DNA from 3 places in the Halioxenophilus sp. WMMB6 genome. Region 1 is predicted to be linked to each of the others. Evidence: predicted binding sites of a transcription regulator. Region 1 holds the regulator's gene; each other region holds the start of a gene.
What was found. The regulator FNR, encoded in region 1, switches genes on or off when oxygen is low (the NO sensors DNR and NnrR bind a similar motif). The targets are predictions, from matches to a motif close to TTGATCTAGATCAA.
Positions count from the first base shown of each region.

Region 2: SBL51_RS11895 (OmpW/AlkL family protein) is a predicted target of FNR. The motif match lies at 2,781-2,794, and genes of this name have one in related genera.
Region 3: ccoG (cytochrome c oxidase accessory protein CcoG) is a predicted target of FNR. The motif match lies at 1,689-1,702, and genes of this name have one in related genera.

Region 1 covers NZ_JAWMQR010000014.1:17,477-27,263, forward strand. The annotation lists gene SBL51_RS22340 (ArnT family glycosyltransferase) at 1-1,431, shown strand, start outside; gene SBL51_RS22345 (phosphatase PAP2 family protein) at 1,460-2,143, shown strand; gene SBL51_RS22350 (Hsp20/alpha crystallin family protein) at 2,379-2,795, shown strand; gene fnr (fumarate/nitrate reduction transcriptional regulator Fnr) at 2,890-3,627, opposite strand; gene SBL51_RS22360 (coproporphyrinogen-III oxidase family protein) at 3,775-4,974, opposite strand; gene SBL51_RS22365 (hypothetical protein) at 4,963-5,094, shown strand; gene SBL51_RS22370 (hypothetical protein) at 5,502-5,645, shown strand; gene puuE (allantoinase PuuE) at 6,181-7,092, opposite strand; gene SBL51_RS22380 (purine nucleoside permease) at 7,356-8,477, shown strand; gene SBL51_RS22385 (adenosine deaminase) at 8,487-9,503, shown strand; gene SBL51_RS22390 (amidase) at 9,619-9,787, shown strand, end outside.
Region 2 covers NZ_JAWMQR010000004.1:9,157-18,943, reverse strand. The annotation lists gene SBL51_RS11905 (VWA domain-containing protein) at 1-1,019, shown strand, start outside; gene SBL51_RS11900 (hotdog fold thioesterase) at 1,229-1,657, opposite strand; gene SBL51_RS11895 (OmpW/AlkL family protein) at 1,967-2,644, opposite strand; gene SBL51_RS11890 (VOC family protein) at 2,809-3,249, shown strand; gene SBL51_RS11885 (ATP-binding protein) at 3,311-5,002, opposite strand; gene SBL51_RS11880 (hypothetical protein) at 5,529-6,161, shown strand; gene SBL51_RS11875 (GTP-binding protein) at 6,176-6,682, shown strand; gene SBL51_RS11870 (roadblock/LC7 domain-containing protein) at 6,686-7,078, shown strand; gene SBL51_RS11865 (hypothetical protein) at 7,125-7,532, shown strand; gene SBL51_RS11860 (metallophosphoesterase family protein) at 7,581-9,155, shown strand; gene SBL51_RS11855 (roadblock/LC7 domain-containing protein) at 9,730-9,787, shown strand, end outside.
Region 3 covers NZ_JAWMQR010000003.1:194,925-204,711, forward strand. The annotation lists gene ccoG (cytochrome c oxidase accessory protein CcoG) at 66-1,640, opposite strand; gene ccoP (cytochrome-c oxidase, cbb3-type subunit III) at 1,813-2,712, opposite strand; gene SBL51_RS09855 (cbb3-type cytochrome c oxidase subunit 3) at 2,709-2,945, opposite strand; gene ccoO (cytochrome-c oxidase, cbb3-type subunit II) at 2,972-3,583, opposite strand; gene ccoN (cytochrome-c oxidase, cbb3-type subunit I) at 3,600-5,048, opposite strand; gene SBL51_RS09870 (argininosuccinate synthase) at 5,474-6,694, opposite strand; gene SBL51_RS09875 (flagellar protein MotY) at 6,857-7,843, opposite strand; gene pyrC (dihydroorotase) at 8,060-9,103, shown strand; gene rnt (ribonuclease T) at 9,199-9,787, shown strand, end outside.

The DNA.
Region 1 (9,787 bases):
TTCTGCTACCGTTGTTACCTTATCTGGCAGCCCTATGTTGGCCTATTTTACGATGAGATCTACTACTACCATTGGTCATTAAGCCCGGATCTCGGTTACTACTCCAAGCCGCCAATGTTGGCCTGGTTGATTGGGGCGTTCACCTCTATTGCCGGTGACTCCAAAGAGGTGATTAAATTTTCTGCACTCTGTGCCTGGACGCTAACCAGCTGGGTTGTCTATCGGATAGGTTCTGATTTTGGTGGGAGGCACAGCGGTGCCGCCGCCGGCCTGCTCTTTTCCAGTATGCCCTTGGTGGGTTTCTACAGCCTGTTTATTACCACGGATTCTGTGCTACTGCTTTTTTGGTCGCTCAGCCTTTGGCAGCTGTTGTGGGCTTTTAAAACCGGGGCGCTCTATCGTTGGGCTTTAGTGGGGCTCTTTGCTGGCTGCGGGATGCTGAGTAAATACAATTTCGCAGTATTTCCTCTCACGGTTTTTATCTATCTGTTACTCAATCGTGAGCGGCGGCCGATACTGTCGCAAGCGGGCCCTTGGCTGGCGGTGCTTATCTCCGCTGCGCTGTTTTCACTCAACGTCTATTGGAATTACCAAAATCATTGGGTCTCTTGGCAGCACACCGCCGAGATCTCACAGTTGTCGGGCAATTTGATTCATCCGCTGAAATTGCTTGAGTTTCTGGTGAGCCAGCTGTTTCTGTTGGGCCTGGTGAGCGCCTATCTGTTGTGGCGTAACTGGCGAATGGTAGCGAGCCTTATCCATCAGCAGGAGTGGGCCAGAGTTGTTTTGTGGCCTGGTGTTGGCCTGTTGACCCTCATCGCTGTGCAGGCGCTGTTTAGCCGAGCCTTTGCCAACTGGGCTGCGCCGGCACTGATTAGCGCGGTGCTGCTGCTCGGCGCTGTGTTGCGGGAGAGGCCGAAGTCTTTGATGGTGGCGGTTGTCTGTAACTGGCTGCTATTGGCGATTTTTTATCACTACCCGGTGCTACTAAAGCAGGCTGGCGTTGAGTCGACCACCAAGAATAATCCATATGAACGCGTGCTGGGTTGGGATGAGCTCGGCAATCGCTTGCAGCACTATAAAGCAGACTATCCCGCAGCCGTGCTGGCGAGTGACTCGCGCAAGCTGCTGGCCTATTTCGGTTACTACCTCTATCCTGGCAGCAATAATTTTGCCTATTGGAACGAAGACGCTGGCCACATTCAGGATTACTACGATTTAAAAAATAATTTCAGTTATTGGCAAAATAACGATAGGCAGGAGTTTCTTTTTCTGACCAACAGCCCAGTAGCTGCACCGTTCATAGAACGATTTATGGACGTTCAACTATTGGAAACAATTCAAGATTATCATGTTACATCTGGCAAGCTCTTATATATTTATTGGCTAAGAGGGTTTCATGGTTATGGAGAAATGGTTCCTAAACAGTAGAACTCTAATACCGCGTTTGGATGTGGTCTTGTTTTTTGTAACAACGATCGTTTTTATTCTGTGGCCTGAGATCGATCTGTCCGTCAGTAGCACCTTTTATCACCACGGCTTTAATCTGGCCGCTCAACCGGAAGTGGTATTTATCTACCGCTTTTTCGCTAAAATTCACTTTCTTTGGTTGCTTATTCTGTTGGCCCTGCTTCTGCTCAGCCAATGGCAGCTAATTATTAAGCGGGGCGCCAGTAACTGGCATAAACTTCGGCAGGCTTCTGGTTATCTGTTTGTATCACTGCTGCTGGTGCCTGGCCTGCTTGTTAATACACTGTTAAAAAACAACACCACTGGGCGAGCACGTCCTGGTGATATTACTATTTTTGGCGGTGATTTACCCTTCACTGCACCACTCACCTATTCCGGCGCCTGCGATACTAACTGCTCCTTCGTCAGTGGTCATGCCGCCATTGCTTTTTTTACGATAGCCTTGGCCTGGGTGTTTGGTGATAGACGCTGGTATGTGTTTGGCTTTGCACTTGGTTGTTTGGTTGGGCTGACGCGCATTATGCAAGGAGGCCATTTTCTGAGTGATGTGGTTTTTGCTTATTGGGTGGTGCACTTTGGTTGTCAGTGGTTGGCTGAGTGCTTCCGTTTGGATCCAATTTTTCATAGTCCAGCTACCACCGCTTACCCGCTGCCGCAACTCTCTAATCGATAGCAGAGTAGTTATTGCCCGCCTTAATTAACTGTGCGGCTAGATATGCCAACTTGGTATTGGCTATGGTTGACGTATCTCAAAAAAATAATGTCTCCCAGTAGTACCTTAACGGGCATGTTGTACTCAAAGGTTGGTGAGCGAGAAAAGGTGGGATTTGGCAGTGTAGTGTTTGGTGTGTAGTTCGCTCTAACCTTTTTCTAAATGCAATGCATAGTGATTTCAGGAGGGAGTAACCATGAGTTTAGTACCACGCAATTCACTTTGGGATATCGATAACTTCTTCGACTCTTTCTTTGCCCCCGGGGAAGGCGCTGCCGGAGTGTTCGCACCGCGGGTAGATATCAAAGATAAAAAAGATCACTACGAAATTCGTGCTGATCTGCCAGGCGTTAAAAAGGAAGACATTCACGTTACCGTGCACAATGGCCTGCTAACCTTGGATGCCAAAATGGAGAGTGACGAGAAGCAGGAAGAGGGCGATAAAATCATTCGACGTGAACGCCGGTTTGGTAGCTACCAGCGCAGCTTCAATTTGGGGCCAGGTGTGCAGGAGAGTGATATCAGCGCTCAGTTTGAAAATGGCGTGTTAACCTTGCAGGCGCCGAAGGCACAAGAGTTGCCACCCACACAAAAGAAAATTGAGATCAAATAGTGATGGACGCTGCTGTGGCCAACTCTGATGGTTCAGCCCAGCGTAGTGGTAGAGCTGGAGCAGAAGAGTTGTAAGCAGCAGCGCTTATGACTGGCTAGCGGGAGCCGACTTCCTGTTCGTAAGTGCAGTGAGTACCGGCCAGTTCGCTTAACCCCACCAAATCGATGATGGTGATGTCCCGCTGGCTGACCGCGATGAGCTCCTCTTTTTGGAAGCGTCGAATCAGGCGGCTAACGGTTTCTATGGTCAGACCCAGGTAATTGGCGATGTCAGTGCGTGACATGGAAAGGCGGAACTGGGTTGCTGAGTAGCCGCGCTGAGAGTAGCGGCTGGAGATGTTGATGAGCAAAGCGGCCAATCGGTCTTCGGCTGAGCGTTTGCCCATCATTAACAGGAACTCATTGTTGCTTTGGATCTCTGCCGAGAAGAGGTTATAAAGCTGCTGCTGCAGGGCTGGTACTTTCTGTGACAAGGTGTCCAGCTGAGCCTGGGGTAAAAAGCAGACGCTGCTGGTCTCTAATGCCTCTGCGAAGGTGTTGTGAGTTTTGCCGTGATAAGCATCAAAACCCAAAATTTCACCAGGGAATGCAAATTCTGTGATCTGACTATCGCCGTTGGTGGCGATCACAACTGATTTGAAGCTGCCAGAGCTAATGGCGTACAGGCCATCAAAGTGGTCGCCTGAGTGGTACAGCGTTTCGCCGGCGTGGAGTACCCGTTTCTGCTGGACAATCCCCTCAAGATGATTGATGTCCTCCCCGGATAGGGTGTGGGGCAGACAAAACTTGCTGACGGCGCAATTGCTGCAGCGAACGTAGTTACTGTTGGCCATAGCGTTTTAAAATCCTAGGCGGGTGCGGTAAAGGGAGAGTGTACAAAAAAAATGGCGAGAGTGCATGCCTTCAAAGAAGGTAAATCGTAAGTAGCTAATAAGCAAGTTATGCGGGCTAAATGGCGCCCCTATCGCATGAATGGTTAACTAGTGCGCCAAGTTGCTATCGAACAGTGCTGCCAGCTCGGCTGCGAACCAGCGCCCTGAGCCGGTCAGCCCAAAGCTGTTGGCATCATTTTGCAGTATGTTATCGGTTTTTAGGCAGTTCAGCACTGCCATCTCATCGGCAAAATAATCATCAAATGGCTGCTGCCACCGCTGTTCAAAATCTCTCTTGCTAATACTTTGATTACAAAGAAGTTTTTCGGCTACAAACTGACGAGCCCGGTCATCCTCGTTGAGATACAACCCCCGGCTAATCGAGTGGTTCTGTTTAACCACCTGTTTGGTGTAGTCGCGCAGGTGGCGCTGATTCTGCCACAGGGCTGACGGTGTACGGCTGATCGCCGATTGGCCTATTCCCAGTTGAAAATCAAAGGGTTGGCTGCCGTAGCCCCGGTGAAAGCTATACAGAATGCCGTGCTCGGCAGCGTTATAGAGTGGGTCGGTGTTGCGCATAAACCCAACAGCGCCGAGTGGTGCGTAGCCTTGGGTCAGCCAGAACTCTGCCGCCAGATTTTGCAGGCTCACCAGTGTATTGGAGTCAGGTATCTCAGCTTCATTGAGTTGGGCCTGGGTTTGAAAGGTCGCCGGCTCGAACTGAAAGTGGCGCATAAACACACGTGTCGGCTGAAGCCTGGCAACCTGCTTTAAGGTGGCAGCGAAGCTGGCTTGCGTTTGGTAGGGGAGGCCGTAGAGCAGGTCGATGCTAATCAGCTTGATACCAGCCTGACGGGCGGCTGCGACCGCATCCTGTACCGTTTGGCCGGTATATTTACGGTTGGTGGCCTGCTGGACATCCACGTTGAAGTCTTCCAGACCAAATTGAACACGATTAAAGCCCAGACTTTTGATGAGTTGTGCCATTTCAGAATCGAAGAAGCGCGGGTCAATTTCGATACAATAATCCCGGTCGGGGCTAGTCGACACACCAAATTGGTCACGTATACCGCTCATCAGCCTGCGCAGCTCATCGGCCAACAGAAAGGTGGGGGTGCCGCCACCAATATAGAGCTGTTTTAACGGTGATTGGGTGAGTGGGGTGTCATGCAGAGCCTCGCCATACCACTGGATTTCACGCCGGAGCATATCCACATACTGTGCAGCCAGACCATATTGGCGGGTGACAACGATATTGCAATTGCAGAAATTACATACTTCGCGGCAGAAGGGGACGTGGACACACACAGCAAGCTGCCGGCACTCACTGCTTATGTCACGCAGGGCAGCGGCATCCAGGTTGAAATCCGTGAGCCGGTCAACGAGTGGTTGTATGGCTTGGATGCCTGGCAGATTGTGCAGTTTTGACCATATGTCTGTTGCTGGCGGGGAGAATGTGGCCATCGAAGTACTAATCCTAATTATCTAATAGACGCTCTCTGGGCCGTCACTGTTTGGCTGGCCCCCCTGCTTATGCGTCACGCTTTTGTGAATCTCTGCTTTCACTTGCGCGCCGCAATCGGCGGTTATCGTTATTATCCAGAGCAACCTTGGCTCCTCGCAAACGCTATGGGCGCCTATCCTGCGTCCATCTGCTCTAAATCAATTGCCAAGTTACTGTAACTACTCCCCACCACAACAGGTTGACATGTGTCAAGCCCCTGGGGGCGCCAAGGCGTAGTTTGCAAACTGTGGAGAGGGCGAATGACTTCTCCAAAATTGCCGGCTGCGTCCGGTAAAAGAGTAGCAAGCCAAATCGAATTGAGGGTTCAAAAATGTATATTGATACCGTTGTTTTGTCTGGGATTATTGTTGTTGTTGCCACTGCCGCCGTGGTGATCTATGCAACTAAATTTATGGTCAGTCATATTCGTGAAGAGTTGCGAAAAAACCCACCGGACGCACCTGCCCATAAATAGTTAAGCGGTTGATTGGTATTTTCGGGTAGCCGAGTACGTCGGGAAATGAGCGCATAAACTTGAACACTTGTATTGTTTGCGTGTAGCGCTAATTAGCACGGCTATTTGGGGAAAGCGGGTGAATAACTGTGCGCAATCCCTAACATGAATGTCGTTAAAATCGAATCCAGGTGTTACCGCTGATCGAGTTCCGGGTTTGGTCAGCGAGTGACCACTCCTATCTCGCCCGTTGTCTGAATCTGGTCTGAGTCGATAGTGCTCTTTACTGTACGGAAAATGGATAAGCCCGGCCGATTTAAATACCAGCGGGCGACTTCGCTGTTGTGTAGATAGAAATCGTTAATAGTAGAAAGAGCCGTTAATAAAAAGCAAATAGTGGTAACAAACCATTCACACGCTTCCGTTGCTATTTGGGGATAATGGTCGGCTTGAAATATTGTTCGGTGATAGCCCCGCCTGAGTGAGGGTCCGGGGCTGGCGGTTTAATTAACTGTTGCGTGGCAAACGGTGTAATCCATTGGCCTGCTATTAAAAATCACGCTGATATTGGCGGGTGTACCGCTTGCCAGTGACGGGCGATATCCAAACGGGTGGCTACCCACACTTGCGAGTGCTGCTGCACATAATCGAGAAACCGCTTGAGTGCCATCGCCCGTCCAGGGCGGCCAACCAGTCGGCAGTGCAGGCCGATATTTAACATCTTCGGCGCGGTTTTTCCCTCTTCGTACAAAAAGTCAAAACTGTCTTTTAAATAATTAAAGAATTGATCGCCGGCATTAAAACCCTGGGGCGTGGCAAAACGCATATCGTTGCTGTCGAGGGTATAGGGCACGGTCAATAACGGCTCTTCAAAATCGTAACACCAGTAGGGTAGGTCATCGCCGTAGGAGTCGGAGTGGTAGGCAAAGCCACCGTACTCGGCGACCAATAAACGGGTATTGGGGCTGTCGCGACCGGTGTACCAGCCGAGCGGCCTGCTGCCGGTGACCTGGGTGTGCAGCTCAATGGCCTGGGCCATCATCTCCCGCTCTTGCTCTATTGCCATGTCCTGATAGTGGGTCCACTTCAAGCCGTGACAGGCGATCTCCCAATCGGCCTTGAGCATCGCCTCCACCGCAGCCGGATTTTTGGCCAGTGCCTGGCCCACACCAAACACCGTCACCGGCAGCTGTCGTTCAGTGAATAGCCGGTACAGACGCCAGAAGCCTGCCCGGCTGCCATACTCGTAGATTGACTCCATGCTCATATGGCGCTGGCCGGCAAAGGCCTCCGCACCAATAATCTCCGACAGAAATCGCTCCGAAGCCGGGTCGCCATCGAGAATGCAATTTTCCCCTCCCTCCTCGTAGTTGATAACAAACTGCAGGGCGACGCGGGCATTGTTGGGCCAGTTGGGTGCCGGGGTGGTGGCGCCGTAGCCGATAAGGTCGCGAGGGTAAAAACTCATTGCTGTTCTCCGTGGGTGGCTCGTGGCCGATCTTCTGTGGCAATCATTCGCTTGTAGGGCGTGAGGATAATATTGGTGCCCGCTGGTGGAAAGTGCGACTGTTTTGCCTTAGCTTGGTGCGTGCTTAGCCGGCTAGTCTGTCCGCCAGGGGGCTATCCGCGTTACCATTCAAAAAATTGACCAACTAGACAGCTTTGGCACCAAGCCTGCTTGCGATATGGCCAAGCTTAACCATGAAATTAAAAATTGGGGGAAACCAATACATGAGAGGAGAACAAACGGTGACATTCTTTAACCGCTATGGGGTACTGGCCGTGGCGCTATTGGTCGGTCTGTTGACTGCCTGTGGTAAGCCAGCTGAACCAGAGGCAACCACCCCTGTGGCAGAGGCCACCAAGCCCATCGAGGTGAAAGTGGTGGTGGTTACCATGTTTGAAATTGGCGACGACAGCGGTGATACCGCCGGTGAATTCCAGCGTTGGAAGGAGCGCGCCGGCCTCGATACCCAATTTGCTTTCCCGCAGTCGCACCACGATCTCTATATGAACACAGAAACCGGCGTGCTGGGTATGGTGACCGGCATGGGTACCGCCAAATCCACCGCCGCCATCATGGCGCTAGGGCTGGACCCACGCTTCGATCTGACCCACGCCTACTGGTTAGTGGCGGGCATCGCCGGTTTCGACCCGGCCGACGCCTCCATCGGCTCCGCCGCCTGGGCCGAGTACCTGGTGGATGGTGACCTGGGCCACGAAATCGACGCGCGCGAGATTCCAGAAGATTGGCCCACGGGTTACCTGGCGCTGTTTGCCAAAGGTCCCTATCAAAAACCCAATCCTCCCAACCAGGGTGAAATGTTCCACATCAACGGTGGCCTGGCGCACTGGGCCTATGGCTTGACCAAAGACATTGAGCTGCCAGACCAGGCGCCCATCGCTGAATTGCGTGCCGCCTATACCGATTTCCCCAACGCCCAGAAGCCTCCCTTTGTACTGCTGGGCGACAACGTCTCCGCCATGACCTTCTGGCACGGCGAGTTACTGAATGAGTGGGCCAACCAATGGGTGAAATACTGGACGGAAGATAAGGGCGAATTTGTCTCTTCGGGTATGGAGGATACCGGCACTGCTCAGGCGCTCTTCTACCTCGACCGAGCCGGTTTCGCCGATTACGATCGCTTGATGGTGCTGCGCACCGCCAGTAATTTCAGTATGCCGGTGCTGACGGGGCAGAGCGCCGTGGAGAGCTTGACGGGCGATGGTGAAGATTACGCCGGGCTCGATATGGCACTGGAATCTGCTTATATCGTCGGCAACACCGTGGTGAGTGAAATCCTCAACAACTGGGCCACCTATAAAGCCCGTGTGCCTGGCAGTGAAGAGTAGGGGGCGGTGATGGCTGATCTCTCCGACTTGATTGCCCAGCTCCCCAAAACCGAGCTGCACATACATATTGAAGGTTCGTTGGAACCGGCGATGGTGATGGCGCTGGCGGCGCGCAACGGCGTCACTCTGCCGTATCAATCCGCTGATGAGTTGGCTGCACTATACGATTTCGACAACCTGCAATCCTTTTTGGATCTTTACTACCAGGCGACCGATGTTCTGCAAACCGAGCAGGACTTCTTCGATCTCACCTGGGCCTACCTGGAGCGCTGCGCCGCCGACCGGGTAGTGCATACCGAGATCTTCTTTGACCCACAAAGCCACACTAGCCGCGGCGTCAGTTTTGGCTCTGTAATTGGTGGCATCACCGCCGCTTTGGCCAAAGGCGAGAGTGAGCTTGGCATCAGCAACCAGTTGATTATGTGTTTCCTGCGCCACCTGCCGGAAGAGGATGCCCTGGCCACCTGGGCGATGGCACAACCCTACCTGGCGCAGATTGCCGGAGTTGGGTTGGACTCCTCTGAACACGGCTTCCCACCGGAGCTGTTCCAACGGGTGTTCGCTAAAGCCAAGGCGGCGGGGTTGAAGTGTGTGGCCCACGCCGGCGAAGAGGGGCCGGCCGAGTACATCGAACAGGCGCTTGATCTGCTGCACGTGGACCGCATCGATCACGGTGTGCGTATCACTGAAAGCGAAGCGCTGATGACCCGCGCGGTGGATGACAACATGGCGCTCACCGTCTGCCCACTCTCCAATGTGCGCCTGTGCGTCTACCCGAATATGGCCGACCACCCACTGTTGGCGCTGCTCGATAGAGGCCTGCGGGTGATGATCAACTCCGACGACCCGGCCTATTTTGGCGGTTACCTCAATCGCAACTATGCCGCAGTGGCCGAAGCCCTGCAGCCGACGGCGGCGCAGTTAATTCAGTTGGTGAAGAACAGCTTTCTGGCAAGCTTTCTGCCTGCTGAGCAACAGCAGCACTGGTTGGCCGAAGTGGATCGCATCTCTGCTTCATTGAGCTAGGGCGCTGTGGTTCGACTGCTACCAGTTCATCTTAAAACTTGACCAAGTGGACAGGTTATGACAAACTGCCGCTCGAATTTTAAACAATGGCTTCTGCCTGCGAGAACGACATCCCATGCTGCCCGCCGCTCCTGAATTCGTCTATCTGTGTGAGACGTCCGAGCGGCTCTCGGCTACTGCCACTCCCGGCGGGCCACTGCAGGGATTAACCCTCGGCGTCAAAGATCTGTTTGATATCTCCGGCCTACCCACGGCGGCGGGGAATCCTGATTGGCTGGCGACTC
Region 2 (9,787 bases), on a different contig from region 1:
CTATGGAGTTGTTGTTATCACAGTTAAACCAGGACGACAGCGTCGCGATTGTGGTTTACGCCGGTGCCGCGGGTACCGTGTTGGAGCCGACCGCTGTGCGTGAAAGGGAGAAAATTGTGCAGGCGTTAAATCAACTCACAGCCGGTGGCTCCACCGCCGGTGGCGAAGGGATTCAGCTTGCCTATCAACTGGCGGAATCGCAGTACGATGATAAAGCGGTTAATCGGGTTATTTTAGCAACCGATGGCGATTTTAATGTTGGTATTACCGATCACTCCGCACTCACCGATTTTATTGAACGCAAGCGTGATAAAGGCATTTATCTCTCGGTATTGGGTTTTGGGCAGGGCAATTATCACGATAATCTGATGCAAAACCTGGCGCAAAATGGCAACGGTGTGGCGGCCTATATCGATACCCTGAGCGAAGCGCAAAAGGTATTGGTGCACCAGGCTACATCGACGCTGTTCACCATCGCCAAGGATGTAAAAATTCAGGTGGAGTTTAATCCGGTAACGGTGGCGGAGTATCGTCTGTTGGGGTTTGAATCGCGTCTGCTTAAGCAGGAGGATTTCAACAATGATAAGGTCGATGCAGGAGATATCGGTGCCGGTCACACTGTCACCGCCATCTATGAAATTACTCCGGTGGGTAGTGATTCGTCGCTGATTGACGACAGCCGCTACCAGCCGGGTGAGCAGCCAGTGGCCGATAAAGGCGACGAATACGGCTTCTTAAAGTTACGCTATAAACTGCCGGGTGACGATAACTCGCAGCTGATTCAGCAGCCGATTTTAATTAAAGGTGGCAATACCAGTGAGCTGCTGCGCCGGGAAGCTAATTTTGCCACCGCCGTTGCCGGCTTTGCCCAGCTGTTGCGTGGTGGACAATACACTGGAAATTGGAGTTACGACGATGCTCTGGGCTTGGCTCAGGCTAACAAGGGTGATGATGCCTACGGCTATCGCACGGAATTTGTGCAATTGGTTCGCAAAGCAAAACTGGCCAAGGGAATGTAATTCTCCCGCTTACAATTAATAACGCTAAAGCCCCGTTAACAACGGGGCTTTTTTATTGGTCTGAAATTAACTCGAGCGCTAACGCCGGTAGATGGGTGGTCGTGAGCCCGGTATGGCTTGGGCTTGCGGGACCAATTCAGCCGCGACTACACATTTATGCGCGTGGTATATGGACGCTTAGAGCCGTTTGGTGGGGATGAGCGAGCCGCTTATCTGCGTACCACCGCCATGGTCAACCGTGAGATACAGGTGAGTTGGTCGTCATCGTCGTGAATCTTAATCTCCCACACGTGGGTAGTCTTGCCCAGGTGAAGCGGTCTGGCGGTGCCGGTCACCTTGCCTTGGCTGACACCGCGCAGGTGATTGGCATTGACCTCCATACCAAAGCAGACATATTGAGTCTGGTCCACCACCAGGTTTGCCCCCAGGCTGCCCAGTGACTCGGCCAGAACGACATTGGCTCCGCCATGAATACGGCCGGTGGGTTGGAAGGTGCGCTGGTCCGCGGGGAGCGTGCCGCGAATATAGTCCGGACCAATTTCGGTAATTTCAATGCCGAGTGATTCTTCGATGGTGCCGGTGCGGATGGTTTGCAGGTGATCTGAGGTGGGGGTTTGAAACCAGATAGGTTGACTCATAGTGGGAATTACAGCTGTGATACAAGGAATGAGGCGAAATAATACCGGCTTGCTGTCGTCTAGCCTAGAGGCAAAAATAGCCAAATTTGTGGGCAAAAAGGGACAAGTTTATTGGTGGTAGGGAACGTTTGTGACTATAAACGCAGGCGGCTCGGCAAGTGAACCCGTAAGGAGACGCCCCACGTAAACCTATTGTGGGGCGTAAGGCTGTATATCAGCGTGCTATTCACTGAGCTTACTATCTTTGTCGGGAGATCGACAAAGGTAACAGCACCACAGCCTGTTTTGTTGGCGTCTTCGCGCCGTTAATTAAAAACGGTAACCGGCGGAGAGGGTGTAGACGAACGGATCGATATCAACATCCACAGAAACTTTATCGCCCGTGTCCAGATCGATATCCGCGGTGGTGGAGATATCGATGTAACGGACGGATGCGTTGAGCAGCCATTTGTCATTTAAGTGGAAGTCAAAACCGGCTTGCAAAGCGTAACCAAAGGAGTTGTCCAGGCTAACATCGCCGCCGGTGCCGAGTGCGGCTTCTAAATCGCTACTCATGTCTTCGCTAAAGAAAATAGTATAGTTAAGGCCGGCACCCACATAGGGTTGGAAATCGCCAATGGGATTAAAGTGGTAAACCGCACTCAGCGTAGGTGGCAGCTGTTTAACATCGGCGATGTCCAGGCCGGCGAGCGCGCCCTTACCTTCAGCGGTGTGTTCAAACGGGGTGGCGGCCAGCAGTTCAACACCAAAATTCTGGGTGACAAAATATTCAACCGTCAGGCCGAGTTGGGTGTTGGAGTCGACATCCACCTTGGCGGGTAGGGCGGTGCCATTTAATTTAACGGCGTCGCTGGAGGCATCGGGAGCCACATGCGTAGCACCAACCCGCAGACTGATTTCGCCGGGTTCATAGGCCATTGCCATAGAGGATAGGGCTAATGCTGAAGCGGCTGTGGTAAGAGTTAAAAACTTATTAGCCATTTTCATCGGGTATTCTCTCTTTTGCTGTGTTGGTTATTGGCGAGGAGAATACCCATGCCGATTCTGGCAATATTGATCTGGATTAAAAAGCGCTACTCAAGCTATTTTTTTCAGGATGGCTGTGCGCTTGAATTGGTAATTCTTGATTTAAAACAAAATGAGAGGTTTGCATGCGTTATTTGCACACTATGGTCCGGGTATCCGACCTGGATGCGTCCCTGGAGTTCTTTTGCAAAGGATTGGGCATGGTCGAAATTAATCGGCACGAAAGTAGCACCGGGCGCTTCACCTTGGTGTTTCTGGCGGCCTCCGAAGACGAAGCGGCCGCTCGGGAAAACAAGGCACCTATGGTGGAACTTACCTATAATTGGGATCCGGAAAACTACACCGGTGGGCGTAATTTTGGCCACTTGGCCTATGCGGTTGCAGATATCTACGAAACCTGTCGCCATTTGATAGCGCTTGGTGTAACCATCAATCGGCCACCGCGCGATGGTCATATGGCCTTTGTGCGCACACCGGATAATATCTCTATTGAATTGATACAGGCAGGAGAGGCACTGCCAGCGGAAGAGCCTTGGGCGTCCATGCCCAATAGCGGCGAGTGGTAAACAGCAATTCTTTGCAGATTATCATTGAAACTCTCCCGGCAGGTTTAGTGCCGGGAGAGGGCTAGTCCATTTGTACGGACTCAATTGCGCGGAATTTGGCGCAATGCTCGAATATGGTGAGATCGGCCGCTGTTGAACGGTATTGGCAAAAACGGGCCACCAGTTTTGCCAAGCCTTTAATGTCACGCCCGCTGGTTTTTGGGAAGTAGTCGGCCAGCGTGTTGTGCATTCCCTCGGCCAATGGCAGGCCAAATTGTTGTGACATCACCTCCCAGATTCGGGCACGCTCCTCACGGGTCGGTGACTGATAACGAATCATGGCAATACAGCGGGAAATGATGGCTTCGTCGATATCATCAATACGGTTGGTGGTCATAAACAGCAGGCCGTTGAAATATTCCAGCACGCGCAAAAACACCCCCACAACCGCATTCATGGTGAGGTTGTCGTCCCGGCGTTTAATATAAACGTCCGCTTCATCGATCAACATAACCGCGCCCCAACGTTGCGCACGAATCAGTACCTCTTTTAAGTTGGCCTCCATCTCGGCCACATTGAGGCCCAGTTGGCCCGAGTGCACCCGATAGAGTGGCCGGTGAATAATCTCCGCGTAGACCTCCGCCGTGAGTGTTTTACCTACCCCGGGAGGGCCACTGCACAACACGGTGGTACCGCCCGATTTCCCCTCAACGATGTCTTCCATCAGCAGTTCCATCTCCGCGGTGAGGATGTCGATCAGCTCGACATGTTCGACGGGGAGCACCAGCTTATCTTTTAACTCTGGTTGATAAACATAAGGTTTTAAATTATCGACATGCACCCAGAGGTGATGGTGCAGCTCTAGGTGAAAGAGCAGGATGAATCCGTGCATGGGTATTACGCTAAAGGCATCGGATGTCATCGCCTCACTGAGTGCCAAAATCGCCTTTTCAGTCGCGATATGAAACGGGGAGGTGCGATCCATCTTTTTAAGAATGGGGCGCAGGATCTGTTTGGACTGCTCCAGAGTCAGTTCGCGATTGGTGAGTATGGCTTCGTCGTTAACCAGTCGGGCAGGTGAGCCGGTGGTTGACAAGATAACTCGGGGCTTGCGCGTCCAGTCGTTGTTGCGGGTGTTGGACGACGGGTCTTCTGCATAGATCCCCGTACCTAGGCCTGAGAACTGTTCACCACTGGCTGAGCGCCACTCGCGATAGAGTTCGTCGGCCAAATCATATTGTTGCAGCAGCAGCTCGGTCTCTTTTACATAACCTTTTTCGAGCAGTAGCGTGGCTGGGTTGCCACCGGGCGTGAGGTCGCGCTCGGTTATAATGATTTGTGTGTTGGCCAGTTTGCCACGACTGTTGGCTTTAATTTCAATAAGAATTCGAGCCTGGTCTTCACCGCTGGCGGAGGTGAAATCGATTCGGCTGACAACATAGGGAAGTAGTGATCCGCCACCGTCAGGAAGGAAGAGCCAGCCGCGCGTTGTATTGGTTGTGATGTAGGTGATGACTTCAACCAGAAACTCTTCCAGGTTTTCCACCGCCGACGGGGCTTGATCTTTTATGTTGAGCAAGGCTTGGACAGTGGCGTGTTTATTTGCATTTGTAGCTTCGTAAGTCGTCGCCAGAAAACCCAGGTTGTCCCGGCTGAGTGACTGTGGGTCCACCTCGACTCGCCCAGCTAACTTTAGTTGTTCCTGCCAGTGTTGTGTTTCTGGGAAGCGTTCAAATAGTGCCAGAGCCACGCTTCGCTCAAGGTGTAGTTTCATTGCCATCTCCCAATAGAGTCATAAAGTGCCCGGGAGCTGATTGCAATGGTTGTACCTAAGCTAACAGATTGAAAAACAAGTATTTTCTGCCTTTCGGATTGTTGCTAATACAACAAATGACGAAGGTTGGCGCGAAAAGTTACAAATGTGTGTCTGTTATCGCTCAGGACGGAAAAATATATAAGCAATGGTTATATTTTTTTAAGTATTTTTTGAATCTATCAGGCTGAATTTTATTTTCCGTAGTTATTAAACCTAAGGTTTTTTTGTTGCTAAAAGGATTGGTGCGACAAAATTATATGCTTCGGCTTTTTTTAACACAGTGAGGTAAAAGCGATCTTTAACACTTATTCAAAAAACATACTACGCTATACAAAGTGCTCTGTGCGGGTCGTCACAATCGAACAAAGCTGAGTTTAAAGGTTGTTCGATAGTGAAAGAATCTAAGCAAAATATCTCATTTTTATCGAAGACAGTGGGACCGTTGTTTGTTGGTGACGGCCGGTTATTTTTTGTGGCAGGTTGAATGAATAGAACCATTAAACTGTGTGGCTTTAGTAAAAATGATGAGCTGGTTTTTACCAGCCTACTTTCTCTGCTATCGAATAAAACAGAGGATCACTGGGCAGTGATCAGCAGCGGTAACGCTCAGGTTTCTGTTGTCGATGTGGACAACTTTACTGACGACAAATTGATTACAGCTGTCGAGCCAAATTGCGATCGCGTTATTGCTTACGGTAATCGACGTTTGAACAATGGCTATCTAACCTTGGCAAAGCCATTAAGAGCTGCCTCGATTTTGAAGTGCCTGGCAGACCTGGAAGTCACTTCCAGTGCCCACGAATTTGCCGAAGATCACCGGGCTGTCGAGTATGCTTATCACTTGCGGCGGTGGCCGCCGATTGACGTCATGGCTGAATTTCCCGGTGCCGCGCGTATATGCGCACTGCTTATTAAGCAGGTGATAACTGCCGAACATCTATCAGATTTAACTGGCATTGAGCTGGATAAGATTAAAAGTTTTATTGGTGTTGGCTTGGCGGATGGATTTCTCGTGCTGAAAGAGCGCACGCAGACTACAACCAGCATGAAAAGGGATAAGGGACATTTGCAACCGCTATTTGCAAAACTTCGGTTAAAGTTTGGAGCTAAAGCCTAGTGGAGCTCAAAATAGTGATCACCGGCACCGCAGCGGTTGGCAAAACAACCGCTATTCAATCGATCAGCGATCGCCCACCTGTTACCACCGATCAAGCCGCTACAGATGGTCTGGCCATTGTCAAGGATACTACGACAGTGGCCTTCGACTTCGGTGAAATAGTATTGCCGGATGAGACTATCGTTCGGGTTTATGGAACGCCGGGGCAGGAGCGCTTCCGTCATATGTGGGAGATAATTGCCGAAGGAGCTCTCGGGTTTATTATTTTGGTGGATGCCAGTAGGGACGAGCCGGTAGTGGACTTGGATATGTATCTGGCCAATTTCCAGAAAAATATTGCTGAAAGTTCTGCTGTGGTTGGCGTTACCCGTAGTGAACAAAATCCCAACGTAATGAACGAGATTTATCAGTATCTGGAAAATCAACAGCTAATTTATCCGGTAATGGCGGTAGACCCCAGAGAGAAAACGGATATGAAGCAATTATTGCTGTCTTTAATTGCAATGCTGGAGTGTTATTAATTTATGTCTGACAAAAAACAGATAGTAATTAAAAAGCAGGATGTCGAAAGTAATTTAACCCGGCTGCTGCAGAGTAATGAAGGAATTTACGCCGCCCTTTTATCCAGTGTTGATGGCCATGCTCTGGCTAAACAAAGCAGTCGTGATTTCTCTGATTCCCGTTTGGCCGCCATGACCAGCTCTTGTCTGGCATTGGGCGAAAAAATGGCGCTCGAGGCACAACAGGCGGGCTGCAATTTTGTGATTATCCAAAATCAGGACGGATTCATGGTGTTGCGTAGAGTGGGTGACAAATTGGTTATTTCGACAATGGCAACCAAGAATGTGAATTTGGGGTTGGTATTGTCCGCTACCAATGTTGTAGCCGAAGAGTTGGAAAAGGCCATTCAAAATTAATAAAAACCGAAAGGTGTGTTTTTTTCTTTAATCGATGGAGAAAGCTATGAGTCAATTAGATACAGCCTGTCAAAACTTAATTTCAGAAGTAAACGATGCTTTAGGGGCTGCAGTAGTCGACCTATCTTCCGGGTTGCTGTTGTCTGCCCACCATAATGTGCCTTACTTTACCCAGAGCTATCTGGATGCGGTAGCGGCTGCTGCAGTGGATATGTTTCGGGGTAAAAACGTAAATACGGTGGAGAGCCTGTTGTCGAACCAGCGCGGTATCGAGGTGAGAAATTCCATTAAAGAGGTACAAATGAGTACCGACCATACGTTCCACTTTATGTCGGTGGTGCCTGGCAAAGAAAACTGCCTGTTGGTGCTGATCACCGGTCGTAAAGCCAATCTTGGTATGGGCTGGTCCGCTTTGCGTAGCTCCTTGACCGTGATCGCACCGTTGTGCCCTTAAGCGCCGTCCGCGTTTAAACCGAGGGTGGTCGCGATTAGTGATTTAGTCATGCTGCCCTCGTTGGGTGGGGCAATACTCATCACCGAGCAACAACTGCGCGATGTGTTGAACTGCCCCGTGGCCCTGGCTCGCAACAGCGAGTTTCTTGGGCGGCCGGCAACGCAACTGTTTGCCGATGATCACCTGGTGGCAAAATTGCGCTCCGACTTTGTCTTTCGACCGGTCGATGTGGAGCGCAAGGCCCAGGCCGCCCGCGCCCAGGAAATTACTGTGGCTGTCTACCACCCGAGTAAAACCTGGTTTTATCTGCGCGACGGTGACGATCTCGTCATTGGTAGCGTCATGCCTAAGTTGGAACCGCTGCACCTGGCTTTCGAGCGCATGTTAAGTGGGCCGGAGTGTGATTTGGTCAGTTTGCTAAGGCAGTGGTTTCGTCTCTACTTCTCCGTCGCGGCCCAGCACAAAAAAAGGCTGGATGAGGGTCTCTCCAATTTTGGCCTGGACGAGAATGGTCGCCTCTACTACCTGGACGACGACCTCTATGCGTGGTATGACTTTACCGCTTTCAGCTGCATGTTTGCTGTCTGGTGCCGACAATACCCAACTATTTCGGAAGACTTCTGCCGTGTGCTGATCCGCTGCCTAGTTGAGCAGTTGCTCGAACACTTTGCTTCGCCGCATCTATTGCGGGTTGTTTATGGACAAGTGCGTGACCTGGACGCCTACAATGACAGGGAGCGGCGTCTTTTTAGTTTGGTAGTGGAGTTGTTGGCAGCGGAGATCAAGCGCTTTAACACCACTTTGATAAAGTCCGATCTTGGCCTAGTGGATGATGCCTCGGTTGCAGATAGTAGCCTGGGTGGTGAAGATCCAAGTTGTAATGAGCCTGGCATTATGGCTGTGCTTGCCGATGTGCATGCCAATGCGCCGGCGTTGGAGGCGGTACTGGCGGAACTCGATCGCCTAGGGGTCAAAAAAATATTATTGTTAGGGGATGTCGTTGGCTATGGTCCGCACCCCAATGAGTGCATTGAATTGATTCAAGCACGCAGCTGCTTAACGGTACAGGGCAATCACGATTACGCGGCGGTGAGTGGTGATGTCCATCGAGGTTTCTCCAAGATGGCGCGCTGGGCCATCGAGTGGACCCAGCCGCGTCTGTCGATTGAGTCGAAACAGTTTTTGTCGAGCTTGCCTCCGCAGTTGCGCATTGGCAGTTGGTTAGCCGTGCACGGCGCACCCATCGATAAACATTTTTTTTATGCCTATGTATATCAGATGACCTACCAGGCTAACCTCGATTGGCTACAGAGTCACGAGGTGCCAATTGCGTTTCACGGCCACAGTCATACTCAGTCGGTTTATCAACGTTTTCGCAGAGAGGATTACCACTTTAAAGAGGGCGATGTCCAGCTGCGTGAATCATCTTGGTCTTTAGTGTGCCCAGGCTCGGTAGGGCAGCCGCGTTGTGGTGACTGGCGGGCGGAGTTCGCTCTGTTTGATCCTGCATCCGCCTCGGTGAAGTTCAGAAAGCTCAAGTACGACCTGCAATACACCATGACCGATATGCGGCAGCTGGGCTTTCCATCGGCGTTGGTTGACCGTTACGCCGATGGAAAATGAGCTGTGTGGGTGACCACCACCGGTATGGGTTGTAAAGACTCGATGGCAGAGCTCGATTTTTATTTCGGTGATAGCTAATTTATGTGGTTGGCAAAAAGCCGATCCTTTTTTATTCGATTTTCCCTTCTGTAATCTTCATTCAATTTGATTTTTCCTTCCCAATTGAACACTAATACAAATAATTCCTAATTTTGTTACCACGGCGTTGGGTATCAGATTTTTATTTTTTTTGCCTCTTGGCGCGTTGTTTTCTAAATAGCTGCTAATATTTGATCTTGATTGCCAATTTTTTGATTTAAACCTAGACGCTTGAGGCAAAGGTGTATCCGTCATTCAAAATGGTTACAAGCGCCTGTGCTGCTGTAGATATTGAGAACGGTCGTTCCAGGTGACTTGGGTTTTTGACGAAAAAGGCTGATCGCCAGGTGCTGCAGTGATAAGCGGCACTGGATATTTTTATTGATGCTTACAGGTGGCAGATATTTGTTCGATCAGAGTGATAGGTCTTGCGGATGAACCGGATAAGTAAATGTTGTTGTTGCCTATGATTGGGTTGGTTGAGTGTTATTAATTTATGTCTGAAAAAAAACAGATTGTGATTAAAAAGCAGGATGTCGAAACTAATTTGACCC
Region 3 (9,787 bases), on a different contig from region 1:
AACCGGCCCCGTTAGGCTGGGGAGCCTGGTTTCCGGCTGCGCCTAGTTGGGTTTTTCAACTACGCCTATTTTGGTAACGGCGCGATAAACGATGCCTCCTGCTCGGCGGTGATGCTCTCATCCTCGGCGGCGGTGACGGTGATGTAGACCTCACTGCGCTCGTGGGTGACCTGATCCCGGGGGATCTTCACCTGTACCGGCACGGTAAACACCTCGCCCTCTTCCAGGTAGACCGGACGGTGCGACAACTCATAGGGGCCATCGCCGCGCACGGTGATGTCGTAGGTGTGGTCAGAGCGGTCCATGTTGTTGATCTTCACGGTGTAGACGTTGACGATCTGGTCGTTGCGCACGCGGTACATCTGGGTGCCGCGGTCGCGCACCACATCCACCGACAGCGGCTCGCGATCGGAGATCGCGTAGACAAACGCACACAGCATGGCGATTACCGCAAACGAGTAACCAAACAGGCGCGGCCGGAAGAAGCGGGTGTGGCCAGTCTCCAGGGCATCCTGGGAGGTGAAGCGCACCAAACCGCGCTCGTAGCCCATCTTGTCCATCACGCTGTTACAGGCATCGACACACAAACCACAGTTGATGCATTCATACTGCAAACCATCGCGAATATCGATATCCACCGGGCAGACCTGCACACACCAGGAGCAGTCGATGCAGTCACCCTTGCCGTTGGCTTTGTAATCTTCGCCGGCCTTGCGCGGGCCGCGCGCCTCGCCGCGGGTTTTGTCGTAGTGCACCGCCAGGGTCTCTTTGTCGTACATCACCGACTGGAACCGGGCGTAGGGGCACATGTATTTACAGACCTGCTCGCGCATCCAGCCGGCGTTGAGGTAGGTCATGCCGGTGAAGAAGAGAGTCCAGAAGGCAGCCGCCGGCGCGATATTCCAGGTGACCACACCCGCCTCCCCAACATGGGGAATAAAGCCCAACAGCAACCCGCGCACCGGCGTGAAGTAGCCGACAAAGGTGATACCGGTAATAAAACCGATCAACAGCCAGGTAGCGTGTTTACCGCTTTTGCGGGCCACCTTCTCTGCATTCCAATCCTGGCGGTCGAGCTTGATACGCTTGTTGCGGTCACCTTCAAATACCCGCTCCGCCCAGATATACATTAAGGTCCACACGGTTTGCGGGCAGGTGAAGCCACACCAGACCCGGCCCACCAGGGTGGTGACGGTGAACAGGGTAAAGGCGGCGATGATCAACAACCAGGCGAGCAACATGCCATCCTGGGGCCAGAAGGTGGACCAGAGGATGTGGAATTTACGGGCCGGCAGATCGAACAGCATTGCCGGGCGACCGTCGATGGTGAGCCAAGGCATGATGACAAAGCCCAGCAGCAGCGGCAAACCGGTGTAGCGACGAATACTTTGGTAGAAGCCATCGATCTTACGAACGTAGACCTTATTGGCGGATTGATAGAGGTTGGTGTGGGTGTCGGCCTGTTTCACCGGCTCTTCATGGACGGGGATTTTATCAACCACGGTAGTTACCTGCTTGTCGTTGGTTGTCAGCGGAAGGCGGATAAGCGCCTTTATAGGGTACTGCAGCGTTCGGCTCGTCGCAGCGATGATGCCTGTGCGGCGACCGGCTTGAAAACGGGTCTGGCGGCGAGAACGCATTCTAGCGCCTTAATTCGTTTTATTCTAATTAAGAAAAAAACAAACTATTTGAGCTAAGCCAAATGGAGGCCAGTGGCCACACTTTATGGCTATAGAACACAGTTTTCAGCCATAAAAAAAGGCTGCAGCCGGTGAAGCGCTGCAGCCTTTTTACGAGCACAACGGCGAGCCGTTACTCGTTGTCGAGCGACAAACTGTAGACGTAGGCTGCCAGCAGATGAATTTTGTCTTCACGCAGCTTCTCAGCCTGGGCAGGCATGGTACCACCGCGGCCATTACGGACTGTTTGGCGAATACCTTTAGCGCTGCCGTCGTACAACCAGGTGTCGTCGGTCAGGTTGGGCGCGCCGGTGGCGTGCATGCCTTTGGCATCGGCACCGTGACAGGCGGCGCAGTTCTGAGCAAAGATCTCTTTACCGGCGGCGACGGCCTCTTCATCTTCAGCGCGATCAGTGAAGCTCAGTACGTACTGGCTCACGTCAGCAATCTTCTCTTCACCCAGGATATCTTTCCAGGCCGGCATAGCCGCCACGCGACCGTGGGTGATGGTGGTTTTGATGGCTTCCGGTTCACCGCCGTAGAGCCAGTCGTGGTCGGTCAGGTTGGGGAAACCAAAGTTACCACCGCCATCGGCACCGTGGCAGACGGCGCAGTTGTTGGCAAACAGCCGGGTACCCATCTTCATCGCTTTCGGATCTTCAGCAAGCTCCGCGATAGGCATCTGGCTGTAGACGTCGAACGACTCTTTGTAGCTGGCGCGGGCTTTCTCCTGCTCACGCTCGAGCTGGTTGTGCGAAGTCCAACCCAACACCCCTTTCCAAGTACCCAGGCCTGGGTAGAGAGTCAGGTAGATAGCGCCAAACACAAAGGTGGCGATAAACATCTGGAACCACCACTTGGGCAGCGGGTTATCGTATTCTTCAATGCCATCGTAGGAATGGCCGGTGGTTTTGTTTTCCGGTTCAGCATCGTCACGCGAGGCCACCTTGCGGTTGGCCAGCAGGATCCACAGCACCAGCCCCAAGTTGGTCAACGTCAGGCCGATGATCCACAAACTCCAGAAAGTACTCATGATTTTTCTTGCCCCTTGTCTCCGGTATCAGGCTCACCGGCATTATTCAATGAGTTCAACGACGACTCTGATTGCTTGTTTTCCATGGCATCGGCAAACGGCAGGTTGGCCGCCTCGTTAAACTTGGCCCGTCGGCTGGGGGAGAAGGCCCACCAGCAGACGCCGAAGAAGGCGATCATCACCAGGATGGTGGAGATGCCACGCAAGTTGTTAAGAAGATCCGATTCCATCATTCAACCTCAATCAAAGCGGATGTGAATTAGCGTTTTTGCTTCAGCAAAATACCCAGCTGTTGCAGATACGCCACCAGTGCATCGATTTCAGTGACACCTTCAACGGCCTCTTTGGCACCGGCGATATCGTCGTCAGTATAGGGCACGCCCACTTTACGCAGTGCGGCCATCTTGTCGCCGGTGTGCTTGCCATCCAGGTGGTTATCAAACAACCAGGGGAAGGCCGGCATGTTGGATTCGGGCACTACGTTGCGTGGGTTGTAGAGGTGCGCTTTATGCCAGTCGTCAGAGTAGCGACCACCCACACGCGCCAGGTCTGGACCAGTACGTTTGGAGCCCCACAGGAAGGGGTGCTCGTAGACGGACTCGCCGGCAACCGAGTAGTGGCCGTAGCGCTCGACTTCGGCACGCAGAGGACGAACCATCTGCGTGTGACAGACGTGACAACCTTCGCGGATGTAGATATCGCGGCCTTCCAGCTGCAGCGCAGGCAGGGGTTTCAGGCCGGCGACGGGTTCGGTGGTCTCTTTCAGAAAGAATTGAGGAACGATTTCGACCAGGGCACCAAAACTAATGGCCACCAAAGTCAGTACGATCATCAGAATGATGTTCTTCTCGACTATGTCATGGTTCTTCACGGGGTATTCTCCTCAATCAGGCCGTTTGGGCATCAGCGGCCGCTTGCTCGGCTTTTTCGCGAGCTTCAGCAGACAGTGTGCGGAACATGTTATAGGCCATTAACAACATACCAATCAGGAAGAAGGCGCCACCGATAACCCGCACGGTGTAGCCTGGGTAGCTGGCTTTAACCGCTTCAACAAAGTTGTAGGTCAGGGTGCCGTCGGCGTTGAAGGCGCGCCACATCAAGCCCTGGGTAATACCGTTTACCCACATGGAGGCGATGTACAGTACGGTACCGATGGTGGCCAGCCAGAAGTGGGTGTTCACCAGTTTCACACTCCACATCTCTTTGCGGTTGGTCAGTACCGGCAGCAGGTGGTAGATGGAGCCGATAGAGATCATAGCCACCCAGCCCAGAGCACCAGAGTGCACGTGGCCGATAGTCCAGTCGGTGTCGTGAGAGAGTGCGTTGACGGTTTTGATCGACATCATCGGCCCTTCGAAGGTAGACATACCGTAGAAGGAGAGCGATACCACCAAAAAGCGCAGGGTTGGGTCGGTACGCAGTTTATGCCAGGCACCGGAGAGGGTCATGATACCGTTGATCATACCGCCCCAGGAGGGCGCCAACAGAATCAGAGACATTACCATACCCAGGCTCTGCGCCCAGTCGGGCAGTGCTGAGTAGTGCAGGTGGTGAGCACCGGCCCAGATATAGATAGAGATCAATGCCCAGAAGTGCACGATGGAGAGCTGGTAAGAGTAAACCGGACGCTCGGCCTGCTTGGGCACGAAGTAATACATCATGCCGAGGAAGCCCGCCGTCAGGAAGAAGCCCACCGCGTTGTGGCCGTACCACCACTGCACCATGGCATCCATGGCACCGGCATAGGCGGAGTAGGATTTGGTGAAGGTTACCGGGATGAAAGCGCTGTTGACGATGTGCAACACGGCGATGGTCAGAATGAAGGCGCCGTAGAACCAGTTGGCCACGTAGATGTGGGAGGTTTTACGGGTGGCGATAGTACCGAAAAAGATAATCGCGTAAGAGACCCAAACCGCGGCAATCAGCAGATCGATTGGCCACTCCAGTTCGGCGTATTCTTTGGCAGAGGTCATACCCTGTGGCAGAGTGATTGCCGCCAACACGATGACTGCCTGCCAACCCCAAAACGTAAACGGAATCAAAATGCCGCCAAAGAGTTTGGTTTGACAGGTGCGCTGCACCACATAGTAGGAGGTGGCAAACAGTGCACAACCACCGAAGGCGAAGATAACCGCGTTGGTGTGCAGCGGTCGCAAACGGCCAAAGTGAGTGTACGGTTGCAGGATATCGTTCAGCTGTGGCCAAACCAATTGCGCTGCAATCAGCACACCGACGGCCATGCCAACCACACCCCAGATCACGGTCATGATAGAGAACTGGCGTACGATTTTTAGGTCGTAAGCTGGCTGCTCCCCTGCTACAGGATGACTACTCATAGTGATGTCCTAATAGTTTTTAAGAATTGCAGAAAAACCTGGAAGGCGGAAAACCCGGTTTAATCACGCTGCTAGCGAAATATGCACACGACTGTGTGCGCGGAGCTAAACGCGACGGATTGTAATAATTGGGTTGTTATTCCGCTTGACTCTAATCAAGGGCCTATAGGTTACCTTTGTTTAATAAAAAATCACACCCGAAGGCCTTATCAACTGGCCTTTTACCACCACCAGATATTGTTGAATTTTTGTGCTCTGGCGAACCTCTCCGGCCAAAATATTGGCCATTTTTAAAACAAAGATAAGCGAGGCTCATTGCCAAAACCGAGCCAATTGGCGCGGCTTTGGTTGCTATTGGCAGATTAAAGCGCGGCTATTCTCCCCGCCCAGCCAAAAAAATGCGAGCCTAAATTGCCCGCATTGGTTTAAAGATTGGTGCGCCCTTTATTGGCCGCAATGCGCATACGCAGAGCGTTCAATTTAATAAAGCCTTCCGCATCTTTCTGGTTGTAAGCACCGGCGTCGTCTTCAAAGGTGGCGATTTTTTCATCGAACAGGCTCTGGCTGGAGCGTCGACCAACCACTTCGACACTGCCTTTGTAGAGCTTGACGCGAACGTCGCCATTGACGAACTGCTGGGACTCATCGATAGCCACCTGCAACATTTTGCGTTCTGGGCTCCACCAGTAGCCGTTGTAGATCATCTCGGCGTACTTGGGCATCAACGAATCTTTCAGGTGGGCCACTTCACGATCAAGAGTGATCGACTCTATGGCACGGTGCGCTTTCAACATGATGGTGCCGCCAGGAGTTTCATAGCAGCCGCGCGACTTCATCCCGACATAGCGGTTTTCAACGATATCGAGCCGGCCAACACCGTTGGCACCACCGATTTGATTGAGCTTGGCCAGCACCTGGGCAGGGGTGAGGGCCACACCATCCACCGCCACGATATCACCGCTCTCAAAGCTGAGCTCCACGTAGGTGGGGGTTTCGGGGGCCTGCTCTGGGGCTACCGTCCAACGCCACATATCGGCTTCGGCCTCGGCCCAGGGATCTTCCAAAATACCGCCCTCATAGGAGATGTGCAGCAGGTTGGCGTCCATGGAGTAAGGAGATTTCTTTTTGTTGGAGGAGAAATCGACTGGAATTTTGTGGCTCTCACAATAGGCCATCAATTTTTCGCGGGAGGTCAGATCCCACTCACGCCAGGGGGCGATAACGCGCACGCCGGGCTTCAGGGCGTAGGCGCCCAGCTCAAAGCGGACCTGATCGTTGCCTTTACCGGTAGCACCGTGTGCCACTGCGTCGGCACCGGTCTCATTGGCGATCTCAATCATGCGCTTGGCAATCAACGGCCGCGCAATGGAGGTTCCGAGCAGATATTCACCCTCGTAGATGGTGTTGGCGCGGAACATGGGGAAGACGAAATCGCGCACGAACTCTTCGCGCAGATCGTCGATATAGATCTCTTTGATACCCAGAGATTGGGCTTTGGCTCGGGCAGGCTCTACCTCTTCACCCTGGCCGATATCGGCGGTAAAGGTAACCACTTCGCAGTGGTAGGTATCCTGCAACCAGCGGGCGATTACCGAAGTATCCAAACCACCAGAATAGGCCAAAACAACTTTTTTAACTTCGGACATTGATCAACTCCCAAAAATAGGGCCCTAAGCCCCTGGTAAGAAGCGGCGCGCATTGTAGCGATTATTTGCCACTGTGCCCAGTGGTTAGGCGCGAGGGAGCGGACATCTATGTCTAAAATAAGCGCCTGTGGCTGACAACAGGCGCTTATTTAACCGCAACCACTACTGCGTATCGGTGGCAGCGGGCGGCCCGAGGCTATCGAGGATGGCTTGGGTATCGAGGGTCTCCGGCTCTTCATTGCTGTCGAACTCGGGGATCTCTGGTGGTGGTTCTTTACTAAGGCGCACGGTTACCCGGCGATTCTGGGCCCGGCCATCGGCCGTGCGATTGCTGGCGACGGGATAACGCTCACCGTGCCAGCGGGTGACAATGGCGCTAGGATCCAAGCCGCCGTTGATCAGATAGTGCATCACCTTCTCGGCACGGCGTTTAGAGATCTCCAGATTTTCGGCGCGTGGGCCTTCGCTGTCGGAGTGGCCATCAATAAAAAGGCTCCGCACCTGGGTGTCGGCCTTGGAGTAGGTGATGATATCGTCCAACAACTCGGTTTCGCCGGTAGTCAGCTCCTCCTGACCGGCTTTAAACTGCAGCGAGGTGCGCTCTATCTGGCCATAATTGACCGGCAGCAGCTCGGCCAGACAGCCAACGTATTTGTCGTAGGCACCGCGAAAGTTGATGTTGGAGAGGCCAACTTTCACCACCTTGTTGTCGTCGTACCAGGCGCGCCGGGCAAACTCCACCTGCTTACCGTCATAGAGCTCCTGCAACAGCCGGCTGGCCATTTTTTCATCAACATTGATGGCACCCTTCTCTTCCACCACATCGACATAGCCAAGTTGTTGGATACGGCCGCCGGGTTTCCAGACTGGTGTCGTTACAGTGAGTGCGGCCCTGCCCGCTTTCATCTGTGGCGTACTGGCCAGCAACTGAAAATGGAGCTTCTCCCCGGCCGAATGCTGGAACACCGCTTCGCCAAACTCGGGAATGGGCTGGGATATGCGGCACTCAAATTGCGAACCCTGCACCAACCACTCGGCACTCTCCAGGCGTGGGCTGAACTGCAATGCCCAACTACTGCGAGCGGGCGACAGGCACGCGGCCGGCACCAGCGTCAGCAGCCAGAAGAAGCGTGCAGAGGTGAGATTCATCGCGGTTACCTTAAACAAACCAAGGGGATTGAGTTTCTGAGCGGCCACATCAGAGAAATTCTGCGCCAGTGGCAGCGCGCAAATACCATTACCACAATAGTAGTCGGCCGAAAGCGAATTTTCTTGAGTTTGGAGTGCGGGCAGAGCACTGCTGGCCCGGTGGGAACGTGTTATCATGCGCGGCTTTACGGCTAACCACTTGCACGAGACCAACGCATGACGGCAACACTCACCCTCACTCAACCCGATGACTGGCATATTCACCTGCGTGACGGCGCAGCGCTGGCCACCACCGTGGGTGATGCGGCCCGGCAGTTTGGCCGTGCGATTGTGATGCCGAACCTGGTGCCGCCGGTGGTCGACGCCGACAGCGCGCTCGCTTATAAAGAGCGGATAGCCGCCCAGATTCCCGCCGGCCTCCCCTTTGAGCCGCTGATGGTGCTCTACCTCACCGACAACACCACCGCCGAGACCATTCACGCCGCCAAAGCCGCCGGCGTGGTTGCCTGTAAACTCTACCCGGCGGGCGCTACCACCAATTCCGACTCCGGCGTCACTAACATTCAAAAGATCTACCCAGCCCTTGATGCCATGCAGTCAGCATCCATGTTGCTGTTAGTGCACGGAGAGGTGACCGATGCCGAGATCGATATTTTTGATCGGGAAAAGGTCTTCATCGACCGCACACTGACCGGCCTGCGCCAAGATTTCCCCGCATTGAAAATTGTCTTGGAGCACATTACCACCGCCGATGCCGTTGCCTTCGTCAGCGAACAGAGCAGCCACATGGCCGCCACTATCACCGCCCACCACCTGCTCTACAACCGCAACCACATGCTGGTGGGTGGCATTCGTCCGCACTACTACTGCCTGCCAATCCTCAAACGCAACAGCCATCAGCAGGCACTTATAAAAGCAGCAACTGGCGGCGACTCACGCTTTTTCCTCGGCACCGACTCCGCACCCCACGCCCGCGCCCGCAAAGAGACCAGCTGTGGCTGCGCCGGTTGTTATACGGCACATGCCGCCATCGAACTTTATGCCGAGGTGTTTGAACGGGAAGACGCCCTGGACAAACTGGAGGCCTTCGCCAGTTTCTATGGGCCGGATTTTTACGGGCTGCCGCGCAACCAGCAGCAGATCACCCTGCAAAAAAGCGCGTGGCAGATGCCCGCCTCGCTGGAGCTCGCCCCCGGTGAACCACTAACACCACTGGCGGCGGGTGAAACCCTGCAGTGGCGCGTGCTGGAGAAGCGCTAGGCCGATTTCGCACTATCGCAATCCCCTCGCCCGGCCTGGCGTGCTACCATGGCCTGGCTTTTCCTCAACCGATAACCTTCCAGTAAGGGAAAACTTTGTCTGAAGCGCCACCCTCGAACCTGAAAAATCGCTTCCGCGGCTTTCTGCCCGTGGTCGTGGATGTGGAAACCGGCGGTTTTAACTCCGCCACCGATGCCCTGCTGGAGATCGCCGCCGTCACACTCACCATGGATGACCAGGGAGTGCTGCGCCGCGATGAGACCCATCAATTCCACATTGAACCCTTTGAAGGGGCTAACGTGGAGCAAACGGCGCTCGATTTTACCGGCATCGATCTGGAAGACCCGGAGCGGCCCGCCGAGCCGGAGATGATCGCCATCCCCGAGCTGTTCAAAGCCGTGCGCCGCGCTGTGAAAGCCCACGACTGCAACCGCGCCGTGATCGTCGGCCACAATGCCCATTTTGACCTCGGCTTTGTCAATGCCGTGGCGGAACGGGTGGACGCCAAGCGCAACCCCTTTCACCCTTTCTCTTGCTTTGATACCGCCACCCTGGCGGGACTGGCCCTGGGGCAAACCGTATTGGCCAAAGCCTGTTTAGCGGCCAATATCAGCTTCTGTAACCGCTCGGCACACACCGCCGCCTACGACGCTGAGAAAACCGCCGACCTCTTCTGCTACATCG